2 linked regions of the Kribbella solani genome follow. The protein of the gene in region 1 interacts with the protein of each later gene in a pairwise test. Links are inferred from orthologs where the notes say so. Each region holds a gene or a part of one and is shown in the gene's direction. Other genes may lie near its edges.

Region 1 (5,702 bases):
AGGTCGCCTGCCCGGGCCGCGTCAAGGAACGCAGACACCACCCGACGCTGCCGGGCCAGTTCAGTTGGTGAAACGGCCGGAGTGCCCTGTACGCGCTGCCGCGCGCGGCTGGCCAGCTTCTTGGTGGCCACTGGTGTCCGCTCCACGATGGGAGCGATCTGCGCGAACGGTACGGCGAACATGTCGTGTAGTACGAACGCGATCCGCTCTGCCGGTTCGAGTGTGTCCAGTACGACGAGCAGCGCGCGGCTGACAGAGTCCGCGACCAGCGCCTCGTCTTCCGGTGTACTACGTAGCGCGGGCACTTCCTGCAGCTCCTCAGGACCGGACAACTGCTCCGGACGGATCTTGCGCGCACGCAGCTCGTCCAGGCAGATCCTGGTGACCACAGTGCGCAGCCAGCCGCCGAGGTTGTCCACACCATCGGTGCGGTGCAGCCGAATCCACGCCTCCTGCACCGCGTCCTCAGCCTCGGCATGCGATCCGAGCAGCCGGTACGCGACCGCCTTCAGCTTGCCGCGCTCCGCCTCGAACGCCTCGATCAGTCCGTCGCTCACCGGTCACCTTTCCACGCCGTATGCCGTCACCCAGTCTGACGACCACGAGACAACGAAGGTGACCACCGTGCTCCACCTGGACTGCAGTGCAAATGACACCGCCGAGTCGGTGACCAGGCAGCTGACCCGCGCGTACGCGGACCGCTGGCTGGCATCACACAGCTCGGCCGACTACCGCTACCGCGACCTCGCCGCCGAGCCGATCGCCCCGATCGACACCGCGTACTGCCAGCTCGGCCGCCGCTCCGAGAGCCTTGGCACGGTTCCGCTGCCGGCAGTCGATCAGCTCGTGGAGACAGCGGCTGAGAGGGAGGCGTGGCAGCTCACTCGTCCGTTGATCGATGAGATACGAGCGGCCGAGCTGTTGTTGATCGGGACGCCGCTGTACAACTACTCGCTGCCAGCGGCACTGAAGGCGTGGATCGACAGGGTCAGCTTCCCGGGGGCGTTCGCCGGTGGAGCACTCCACGACACCAAGGTTGTGGTGATCACGGCGAGCGGGGGAGCCTACGGCGCGGGGACCCCACGGGCCGGCTGGGATCACCAGACGCCGTACCTGCGGGCGTACTTCACCAACCACGGCGTCCAGCACGTCACGTTCATCCGCGCCGAGCTCACGCTGACCGGCTTGGTCGACAGCCTGGCTGACCTGAAACCGCTGGCGGAGGAGTCGTTCGCTCAGGCTTGGGATGAGGTCATCTCGGGCTCAGGCTCGACCTTAGGTTGACTCTTCTTCAGGCGGTGCCGGACGAGTTCGACCACCAGGGTCACGCCGAGGGCGAGGCCGATGCCGAGGATGACGCCCTTCAACGGGTTGTCCTCGAACGCCTTCCCGCCGATGTAGCCGACCAGCGTGCAGTACACGCCCCAGCTGATCGCCGCGAGGCCGGCGTACGGCGAGAAGCGGCGCAGCGGGTACCGCACCGAGCCCATCGTCAGCGTGACGGCGGTCCGGCCACCAGGCACGTACCGCGCGACCACGAGGACGAGCCCGCCGCGCTCGGCGAGTGCGGTACGTGCCCACATCACGGCGTTGTGCCGCTTGGTCCCCGGTTTCACCCGGTCGAGCATCCGCCCACCGGCACCCCGCCCGAGCGCGTACGAGATGTGGTCGCCGATGAACGCGCCGATCGCCGCGACCGCGATCACCGCGAACAGGTTCGGCTCGCCGGTCGACGCGGCGAAGACACCGGCCGTGACGACGAGAGTCTCGCTCGGGACCGCCGGGAAGAACCCGTCCAGCGCCGCGAACCCCCACAGCGCGAGATAGATCCACCACGAAGACATCAGTTCCCCGGCGAAGTGCAGGATCGCGGAACTCATCCACGTCCTCGCTTCGCTCCGGGCGCGGATGAGGCACGAGTCACGCTGTGTTGGATGATGACCTCGCTTCGCTCGCTCATAGCAACGAACCTATGAAGAGAGAGCAGGTCGGCACATCGGACGAGCGGCTGGTCCCGACCCCTACTTTCGTCAGGTCAGTCGATACCATCTGTGCGTGACCGGCATTTCCGCCGGGCGAGACCTGAGGAGTGAACGTGTCGGAAGTCAAGGTCCAGCTGGTCGGCGTCGAGGGCGAGGCTGAGCGGAGTGTGACCGAGACGACGACGATCGGGGAGCTGTTCGCCGGGATCTTCGGCCAGGACCGCTCCGCCATCGCCGCCCGGGTCAACGGTGAGCCGCGGGACCTGTCCCGGGTGGTCGCGGACGGCGACCGGATCGAGCCGGTCAAGGCCGCCTCGGCGGACGGCCGGGCGATCATCCGGCACTCGACCGCGCACGTCCTCGCGCAGGCGGTCCAGGAAGTCTTCCCGGACGCCAAGCTCGGCATCGGCCCGCCGGTGGAGAACGGGTTCTACTACGACTTCGACGTCGAGACCCCGTTCACGCCCGAGGACCTGACCACGCTCGAGAAGAAGATGCAGCAGATCATCAAGGAGCGGCAGCGGTTCAGCCGCCGGGTGGTCTCCGACGACGACGCGCGCACCGAGCTTGCCAAGGAGCCTTACAAGCTCGAACTGATCGGCATCAAGGGCTCCGCGGCGGACGCGGCCGAGGGCGCGAGTGTCGAGGTCGGCGGTGGCGAGCTGACCATCTACGACAACATCCGCCGCGATGACAGCGTCGCCTGGAAGGACCTGTGCCGTGGGCCGCACGTGCCCGCCACCGGCTACCTGGGCAACTTCAAACTGATGCGGACCGCCGCGGCGTACTGGCGGGGCAGTGAGAAGAACCCGCAGCTGCAGCGCATCTACGGCACCGCCTGGGAGAGCAGGGACGAGCTGAAGGCGTACCTGAGCCGCCTGGAGGAGGCCGCCAAGCGCGACCACCGCAAGCTGGGTACGGAGCTCGACCTGTTCAGCTTCCCGGACGAGATCGGCTCCGGGCTGGCGGTGTTCCATCCGAAGGGCGGCGTGCTGCGCAAGGTGATGGAGGACTACTCCCGCCAGCGCCACGTCGAGGACGACTACGAGTTCGTGTACTCGCCGCACATCACCAAGGGCCAGCTGTTCGAGACGTCGGGCCACCTGGACTGGTACGCCGACGGCATGTACCCGCCGATGCACCTGGACGAGGAGCGTGGCGCGGACGGGCAGATCCGCAAGCAGGGCCAGGACTACTACCTGAAGCCGATGAACTGCCCGATGCACAACCTGATCTTCGCCGCGCGGGGCCGTTCGTACCGGGAGCTGCCGCTGCGGCTGTTCGAGTTCGGCACCGTGTACCGGCTGGAGAAGTCCGGTGTGGTGCACGGGATGACCCGGGCGCGTGGGTTCACGCAGGACGACGCGCACATCTACTGCACCCGTGAGCAGATGCGCGACGAGCTGCGGAACCTGCTGACGTTCGTGCTCGGTCTGCTCGCCGACTACGGTCTGGACGACTTCTACCTCGAGCTGTCCACCAAGAACCCGGAGAAGTTCGTCGGCTCCGACGAGGTCTGGGAGGAGGCGACCGAGACGCTCCGGGAGGTTGCCGAGGGCTCCGGTCTCGAGCTGGTCCCGGATCCGGGCGGCGCGGCCTTCTACGGCCCGAAGATCTCCGTCCAGGCCAAGGACGCGATCGGCCGGACCTGGCAGATGTCGACGATCCAGCTGGACTTCAACCTGCCGGAGCGGTTCGAGCTGGAGTACACCGCGCCGGACGGCTCCCGGCAGCGGCCGGTGATGATCCACCGGGCCTTGTTCGGTTCGATCGAGCGGTTCGTGGCGGTGCTGACCGAGCACTACGCCGGCGCCTTCCCGCCCTGGCTGGCGCCGGTCCAGGTGATCGGCATCCCGATCACCGACGGCCACGTCGACTACCTGTTCGAGATCGGCAAGCAGCTCAAGGCAGAAGGCATCCGGGTCGAGGTGGACGCCTCCGACGACCGGATGCAGAAGAAGATCCGGAACGCGCAGAGGGCCAAGACGCCCTACATGCTGATCGCCGGTGACGAGGACATGGCCGCCGGTTCGGTCTCGTTCCGGTACCGCGACGGCACCCAGAAGAACGGCGTACCGATTGCGGCCGCCGTCGCCGAAATCGTCGAGGCCGTCAAGAAGCGCGTCCAGGTATGACCGAAGACCGTCCCGCCTCGCCGTACCAGCCGGAGGAGTTGGTGCGGCAGGACGGGGTCGGGGTGCCGGATCCGTTCATGCGGTTGTGGACGCCGCACCGGATGGCGTACATCGAGGGTGAGAACAAGCCGACCAGCGCCGAGGCGGGATCGGGTTGCCCGTTCTGCCGGCTTCCGAGTCAGCCGGACGCCGATGCGCTGATCGTGCATCGGGGCGAGGCGGCGTACGCGGTGCTCAACCTCTACCCGTACAACCCGGGTCACCTGATGGTCGTGCCGTACCGGCATGTGGCCGACTACACCGAGCTGTCCGGCGCGGAGGTTGCCGATGTCGCCACGCTCACCCAGCAGGCGATGCAGGCCGTACGCACCGTCTCCGGCGCGCACGGCTTCAACATCGGCATGAACCAGGGCGAGATCGCGGGTGCCGGGATCGCCGCGCACCTGCACCAGCACGTCGTACCGCGCTGGGCCGGTGACACCAACTTCATGCCCGCGATCGCGCACACGAAGGTCCTGCCGCAACTGCTGTCCGACACCCGCGCCCTGCTCGCGAAGTCCTGGCCCTAGTTACTCACCGAACAGCTTCGGGTCGCTGTTCTCGTGCCAGGCGAACGGCACCGGGTCGGCGAACGTACCCGGTGCCTTGCCGAGGCCCTGGATCACGGTCGCGCCATGCCCGACCGCGTACAGGTAGCCGGCGCCGGTGTCCTTGTCGATGCCGAGTAGCAGCGTGCCGTTGGTGCCGCACCGGGCGCCCATCATCGCCTCGAAGCCCTGCCACGTGGCGGTCCTGACCTTCTTCACCACTGGCTTCATCGGCGATGTCGTCGGGATGTGTACGGTCAGCAGCGCGCCGTCCTTCCCGTTCATCAGGAACGTGTCGTACGTCTTGGTCTGACTGATCAGCGCCATGCTCTTCACCCCCGCGTACCCACCGGCCGTCCCGCTCGGCTTCCAGGACTGCCGGCCGCCGGTGGACGTGATGTTCCACCGGTGCAAGGTGCCGTCGCCCGCCAGGCCGTACGCCGTCTGCCGCTCGGTTGTCGGCGACAGCAGCACCTGCGATCGCTCGATCGCGCGGTACCCACCCCAGCCGCCGCCGATCCGTTCCCAGTGCGGGTACAGCCCGCCGTTGCTGGTGATCGCGTACTGCCCGTCGTACAGGGTGTTCTGCGTGTCGACCACCAGCCCGTGATGGCCGATGTCTGGATTCTCGGCGCCGCGTCCTTTGAACCAGCTGCTGCTCAGCCGTACCAGTCCGGCCGGCCAGAGGCCTTTCGCGACCGTCCGGTTCTCGGTCCGGGTGATCGGCTTGGTCGCGGCGAAGGTCTGAATCCGGTGGTCGCCCTGAGCGGTCATCGCGCCGGCCGAGATCCGGCAGGCCGTCGCCGTCGTCGTGTACTGGGCCGCCGTCGCAGGCGTCGCCTGCAGCAGCCCAGTCGTGAGTACGCCGACCGCCAGCAGGCCGGAGTACTTGGTCCAGGTGTTCATGGTTCCCCCTCCACTGTGTGAATGGAGATTGGATGCTGGTCTGGACCGGAAAGTTGGCCGCGGCGGGGAGCCTGTCACCGGATGGTGATCTG
Region 2 (4,143 bases), 4.6 Mb from region 1 along the record:
GACGAGTCCTGGTCGACCGTACGGCACACGCCGTCGGTGACCGGTTTCGTCGGGAACAGCCAGAAGCCGGTCCCGCTCAGCCTCGAAGAGGTGGAGAAGATGCTCGCACCGGCCGTCGTGGCGGCGGCCGAGGCGGCGGCAGCCGAAGCCGGTGCCGCACCCGCCAAGACCGCGGCCAAGAAGAAGGTCGAGGTTGCCGACTTCGGTGTCGGTGACTCGGTCATGGTGGTCGACGGGCCGTTCGCGACCCTGCACGCCACAGTCACGGAGATCAACGCCGAGGCCCAGCGGATCAAGGCCCTGGTTGAGATCTTCGGCCGGGAGACCCCGGTGGAACTCAGCTTCAACCAGATCCAGAAAGTCTAAGGACCCGACAGAATGCCTCCCAAGAAGAAGATCGCTGCCCTGGTCAAGGTGCAGCTCCAGGCCGGTGCCGCGACGCCGGCCCCGCCGGTCGGTACCGCGCTCGGTCCGCACGGCGTCAACATCATGGAATTCTGCAAGGCGTACAACGCCCAGACCGAATCCATGCGCGGCAACGTCGTACCGGTCGAGATCACGATCTACGAAGACCGTTCCTTCACCTTCGTCACCAAGACGCCGCCGGCGCCGGAGATGATCAAGAAGGCCGCCGGTCTGCAGAAGGGCTCGGCCGTCCCGCAGCGGGACAAGGTCGGCAAGATCACCAAGGACCAGGTCCGCGAGATCGCCACCACCAAGATGCCGGATCTCAACGCCCGCGACATCGACGCCGCGATGAAGATCATCGAGGGTACGGCGCGCTCCATGGGCGTCGTCGTCGACAAGTAGGACATCCACCAGGTCCGCCATGGTGGATCAGCAGGTGTGGAAGGGCGCCATCATCGCCCGCCGAACCACAAACCGCGAACGACTCATCATCGTTCGTTGAAGGGAGCACAGCAGTAATGGCACAGCGCAGCAAGGCTTACCGCGCGATCGCGGAGAAGATCGACTTCGATCACCTGTACACGCCGTTGGAGGCGATCCGGCTCGCCAAGGAGGCCGCCGGTAGCAAGAAGTTCAACTCCACCGTGGACGTCGCGATGCGTCTCGGGGTCGACCCCCGTAAGGCCGACCAGATGGTGCGCGGCACCGTCAACCTTCCGCACGGTACCGGCAAGACGGCACGGGTCCTCGTCTTCGCCACCGGTGAGAAGGCCGAGGCCGCGAAGGCCGCCGGCGCCGACTTCATCGGCGACGACGACATGATCAAGAAGGTCACCGACGGCTGGCTCGACTTCGACGCCGTCGTCGCCACCCCCGACCTGATGGGCAAGGTCGGCCGCCTCGGCCGCGTCCTCGGCCCGCGTGGTCTGATGCCGAACCCGAAGACCGGTACGGTCACCCCGGACGTGGCCAAGGCCGTGTCCGACATCAAGGGCGGCAAGATCGAGTTCCGGGTCGACCGGCACGCGAACCTGCACTTCATCATCGGCAAGGCGTCGTTCGACGAGGCCCAGCTGGCGGAGAACTACAGCGCCGCGCTGGACGAGATCCTCCGGCTGAAGCCGGCCAGCTCGAAGGGCCGGTACATCAAGAAGACGGTCTTCTCGACCACCATGGGTCCCGGTGTCCAGGTTGACCCCAACCTGACCCGCAACCTGACCGAGGACCAGGCCGACGCCTGATCCTCACCTCGCACCACCAGCAAGCCCCCGGGACACGTTCCCGGGGGCTTGCTGCTTTCCATAACCTCCCACCGCGCTCACCAAGCTGGGTCTGCACCCGCCTCATCCGCCGGTGCTCACGGGGTGGTGATGGTGGTGATGAGGTCGGCGGTGAGGGAGCTGGGAGAGGTGTGGCCGCTCAGGCGGAGGGTGTGGGCCAGTTCTTCGGCCAGGTCGGTGAGTAGCCGGGTTACGCCGGGGGCGGAGTCCACGGTCAGCGCCCACAGCGCGGGGCGGCCGACGCAGACCGCCCGGGCGCCCAGGGCAAGCGCGGTGAGGATGTGTTCGCCACGGCGGATCCCACCGTCGACGTACACCTCGACCCCGTTGCTGCCGAGCGCCTCAGCCACCTCCGGCAACGCCCGCGCGGTGGAGATCGAGCCGTCGAGCTGCCGGCCGCCGTGGTTGGAGACGATGATCCCGCGTGCACCCGCGTCCGCGCAGCGCTTCGCGTCGTCCCCGCGGAGCACGCCCTTCACCACGATCGGCAGGCCCGTACGCTCGGCGAGCCAGCCGATCACGTCCGGGTTCAGGTCGTCGGCCTTCGCCAGATCGTCGTCGGTCCAGTCACCAGCAGGCAGGTTGGCGAGCAGTTGGCCGGGCTGCACCAGGTCCCAGACGGTGGCGCCCTCGTCCTCCTTGCGCCCGACGACCGGGGTGTCCACGGTCAGTACGATCGCCCGCGCGCCGGCCTCGACGGCGGCATCAAGCATCCGCCGGGTGATGTCCCGGTTCCGTACGACGTAGATCTGCAGCCACCACGGCACACCGGTCGCACCCAGCTCGGCGAACTTCGTACCCGCGTTGCTGGAAACCCCCAGCACCGAGTTGGCCGCGCTGACCCCACGCGCCATCGCGACCTCGCCGTCCGGGTCCGCCATTCGCTGCATGGTCGACGGCGCGACCAGGATCGGCGCATCGACGGGTACGCCGAGAACCGTGGTCTTCAGGTCGACGCTGGAAACATCGTTCAGCACCCGCGGCCGAAACCGGTACGCCGACCAGGCAGCGACGGCCTCACCCACGCTCACCCCCGCGGCCGACCCCTGCCGAAAGTACCGATGCACCGCCTCCGGCAACTTCTCCGCGGCGGCCCCCTCCAGCCCATCAATCCAGCGCATGCGCCCCATAGTCCCACCGCCCCCAACAACTCCGCGACGCCTTTCCCAACCAACCACATCCACCCCGCCACAAACCAACTCCCACTCACATTGACCCATGCCCACCCCCGCCACGTACGAGCAGACGCCCACCCCGGCCCGTACGATCTGATGCCCACCCGCGGTGCGAGCCGGCCGACGCCTGCCCGCGGTGGCGGCTGGGCAATGCAGATGGCCGGCGAGGCGGTCAGGATGACGGGCTGTTGGTCCGCTGTCGTGCTGCAACCCGCCATCGGTCACAAAGCCCGTCAACCATGGCCCCTGCCGTGGCTTCGCTCCGTGTACCCGCTGGCCTTGCGCGCCTTGGGAAGCTGCCGCGCAAGCAAGTCGGCGGCGGAATGGTCCGTGGTTCTCAAAGGCCGCCGCCATCCCTCCTTTGGGAAGCCACCGTGTGTTTTTCGGGCGTGGAAATGCGTGGTGGGTTCTCAAAGCGGGTTGGAGGGGGCGCGCGATCACCCCGGGGGGCGGTGAGGCGCTGTTTGTGGGGTGCTCGGCGGGTGTACTGCGTGGGCCGGTGTGGTGAGCGGTCGAACCCTCTGGCTGAGGGGTGTGCGGGCGGGCGAGCCTTGACCGGGGGTGGTCGGCTCTTCGGAGGTGGGTTTGTGTGTGGTGCCGGCGAAGTTCCGTTCAGGGCGGTGTCGAGCCGCTGCGCGCCGATGGAAGCCGGCTCCGAGTGACCCACACCTACGACACAAGAGCCGGTTAACCACTCGAAGGGCGCCGCCGAATGGAGCCGCCGTGCGAGGCGTTCAGCCACGCCGACGCAAGGCGCCTACCAGCTGACGCCCGCTCGCGGTGCGTACCGGTTGACGCTCGGCGGCAGCGTATACCGGCTGACGCCGACGCACCGCGCGTACCGGCTGACGCCCGCTCGCGGTGCGTACCGGCTGACGCTCGCCGCCCGTGCGGGGCGGTTCACTTTGGCGCTGTTGGGTGGTGAACCCCTCAAATGGTCCGTTCGCCACCTGCATGCGTGTGGTGAACGGGCAACCGGAGAGGTTCACTACTCAAATGGCGCCGGACGGAGCCGCGGCGAGGCGTTCGGCCTGGTGGGGCGGGCAGCGTGCTGCGTTGCTCTGGTCGGGCAGGGAGCCTGGTCGGGCGGAGGTGGAGTGCTTACTGGGTGCGGTTGGCGGCGGGTGGGTGATCGAGATCGTTCGGTTGGTGGGAGGTCATCGCGCTCGGTTGCGGGGGGAAGCGATTGCGTTCGGATGTGGCGGGGAGTTGGTGAGCGGGTACGCTGGTTGTATGACGCAGTACGGGCGGCGATTTCTGCGCCCCGGCCGGCACGACGG

Evidence for each region. The genes of interacting proteins can lie anywhere in the genome.
Region 2: the proteins of thrS (region 1) and rplA interact in binary tests that used the Escherichia coli proteins (3 or more experiments, as listed by UniProt). The link is inferred for Kribbella solani from one-to-one orthologs.

What each region holds. Positions count from the first base shown.
Region 1 is NZ_JACHNF010000001.1:2,097,271-2,102,972, reverse strand. Bases 1,618-4,606 are described here. They hold thrS (threonine--tRNA ligase), read left to right. Parts: upstream 1,618-2,095; coding sequence 2,096-4,117; downstream 4,118-4,606. Other genes in these bases: HDA44_RS09350 (HIT family protein), read left to right, coding at 4,114-4,606; HDA44_RS09360 (DedA family protein), read right to left, coding at 1,618-1,880. In the rest of the region: HDA44_RS09370 (sigma-70 family RNA polymerase sigma factor), read right to left, coding at 1-557; HDA44_RS09365 (NAD(P)H-dependent oxidoreductase), read left to right, coding at 616-1,284; more of HDA44_RS09360, read right to left, coding at 1,236-1,617; more of HDA44_RS09350, read left to right, coding at 4,607-4,686; HDA44_RS09345 (hypothetical protein), read right to left, coding at 4,687-5,610. UniProt on the Escherichia coli protein: Catalyzes the attachment of threonine to tRNA(Thr) in a two-step reaction: L-threonine is first activated by ATP to form Thr-AMP and then transferred to the acceptor end of tRNA(Thr). The rate-limiting step is amino acid activation in the presence of tRNA.
Region 2 is NZ_JACHNF010000001.1:6,708,245-6,712,387, forward strand. The notes cover bases 1-2,787. They hold rplA (50S ribosomal protein L1), read left to right. Parts: upstream 1-926; coding sequence 927-1,649; downstream 1,650-2,787. Other genes in these bases: nusG (transcription termination/antitermination protein NusG), read left to right, coding at 1-366; rplK (50S ribosomal protein L11), read left to right, coding at 379-810; HDA44_RS31035 (alpha-hydroxy acid oxidase), read right to left, coding at 1,766-2,787. Also shown: more of HDA44_RS31035, read right to left, coding at 2,788-2,809. UniProt on the Escherichia coli protein: One of the primary rRNA binding proteins, it binds very close to the 3'-end of the 23S rRNA. Forms part of the L1 stalk. It is often not seen in high-resolution crystal structures, but can be seen in cryo_EM and 3D reconstruction models.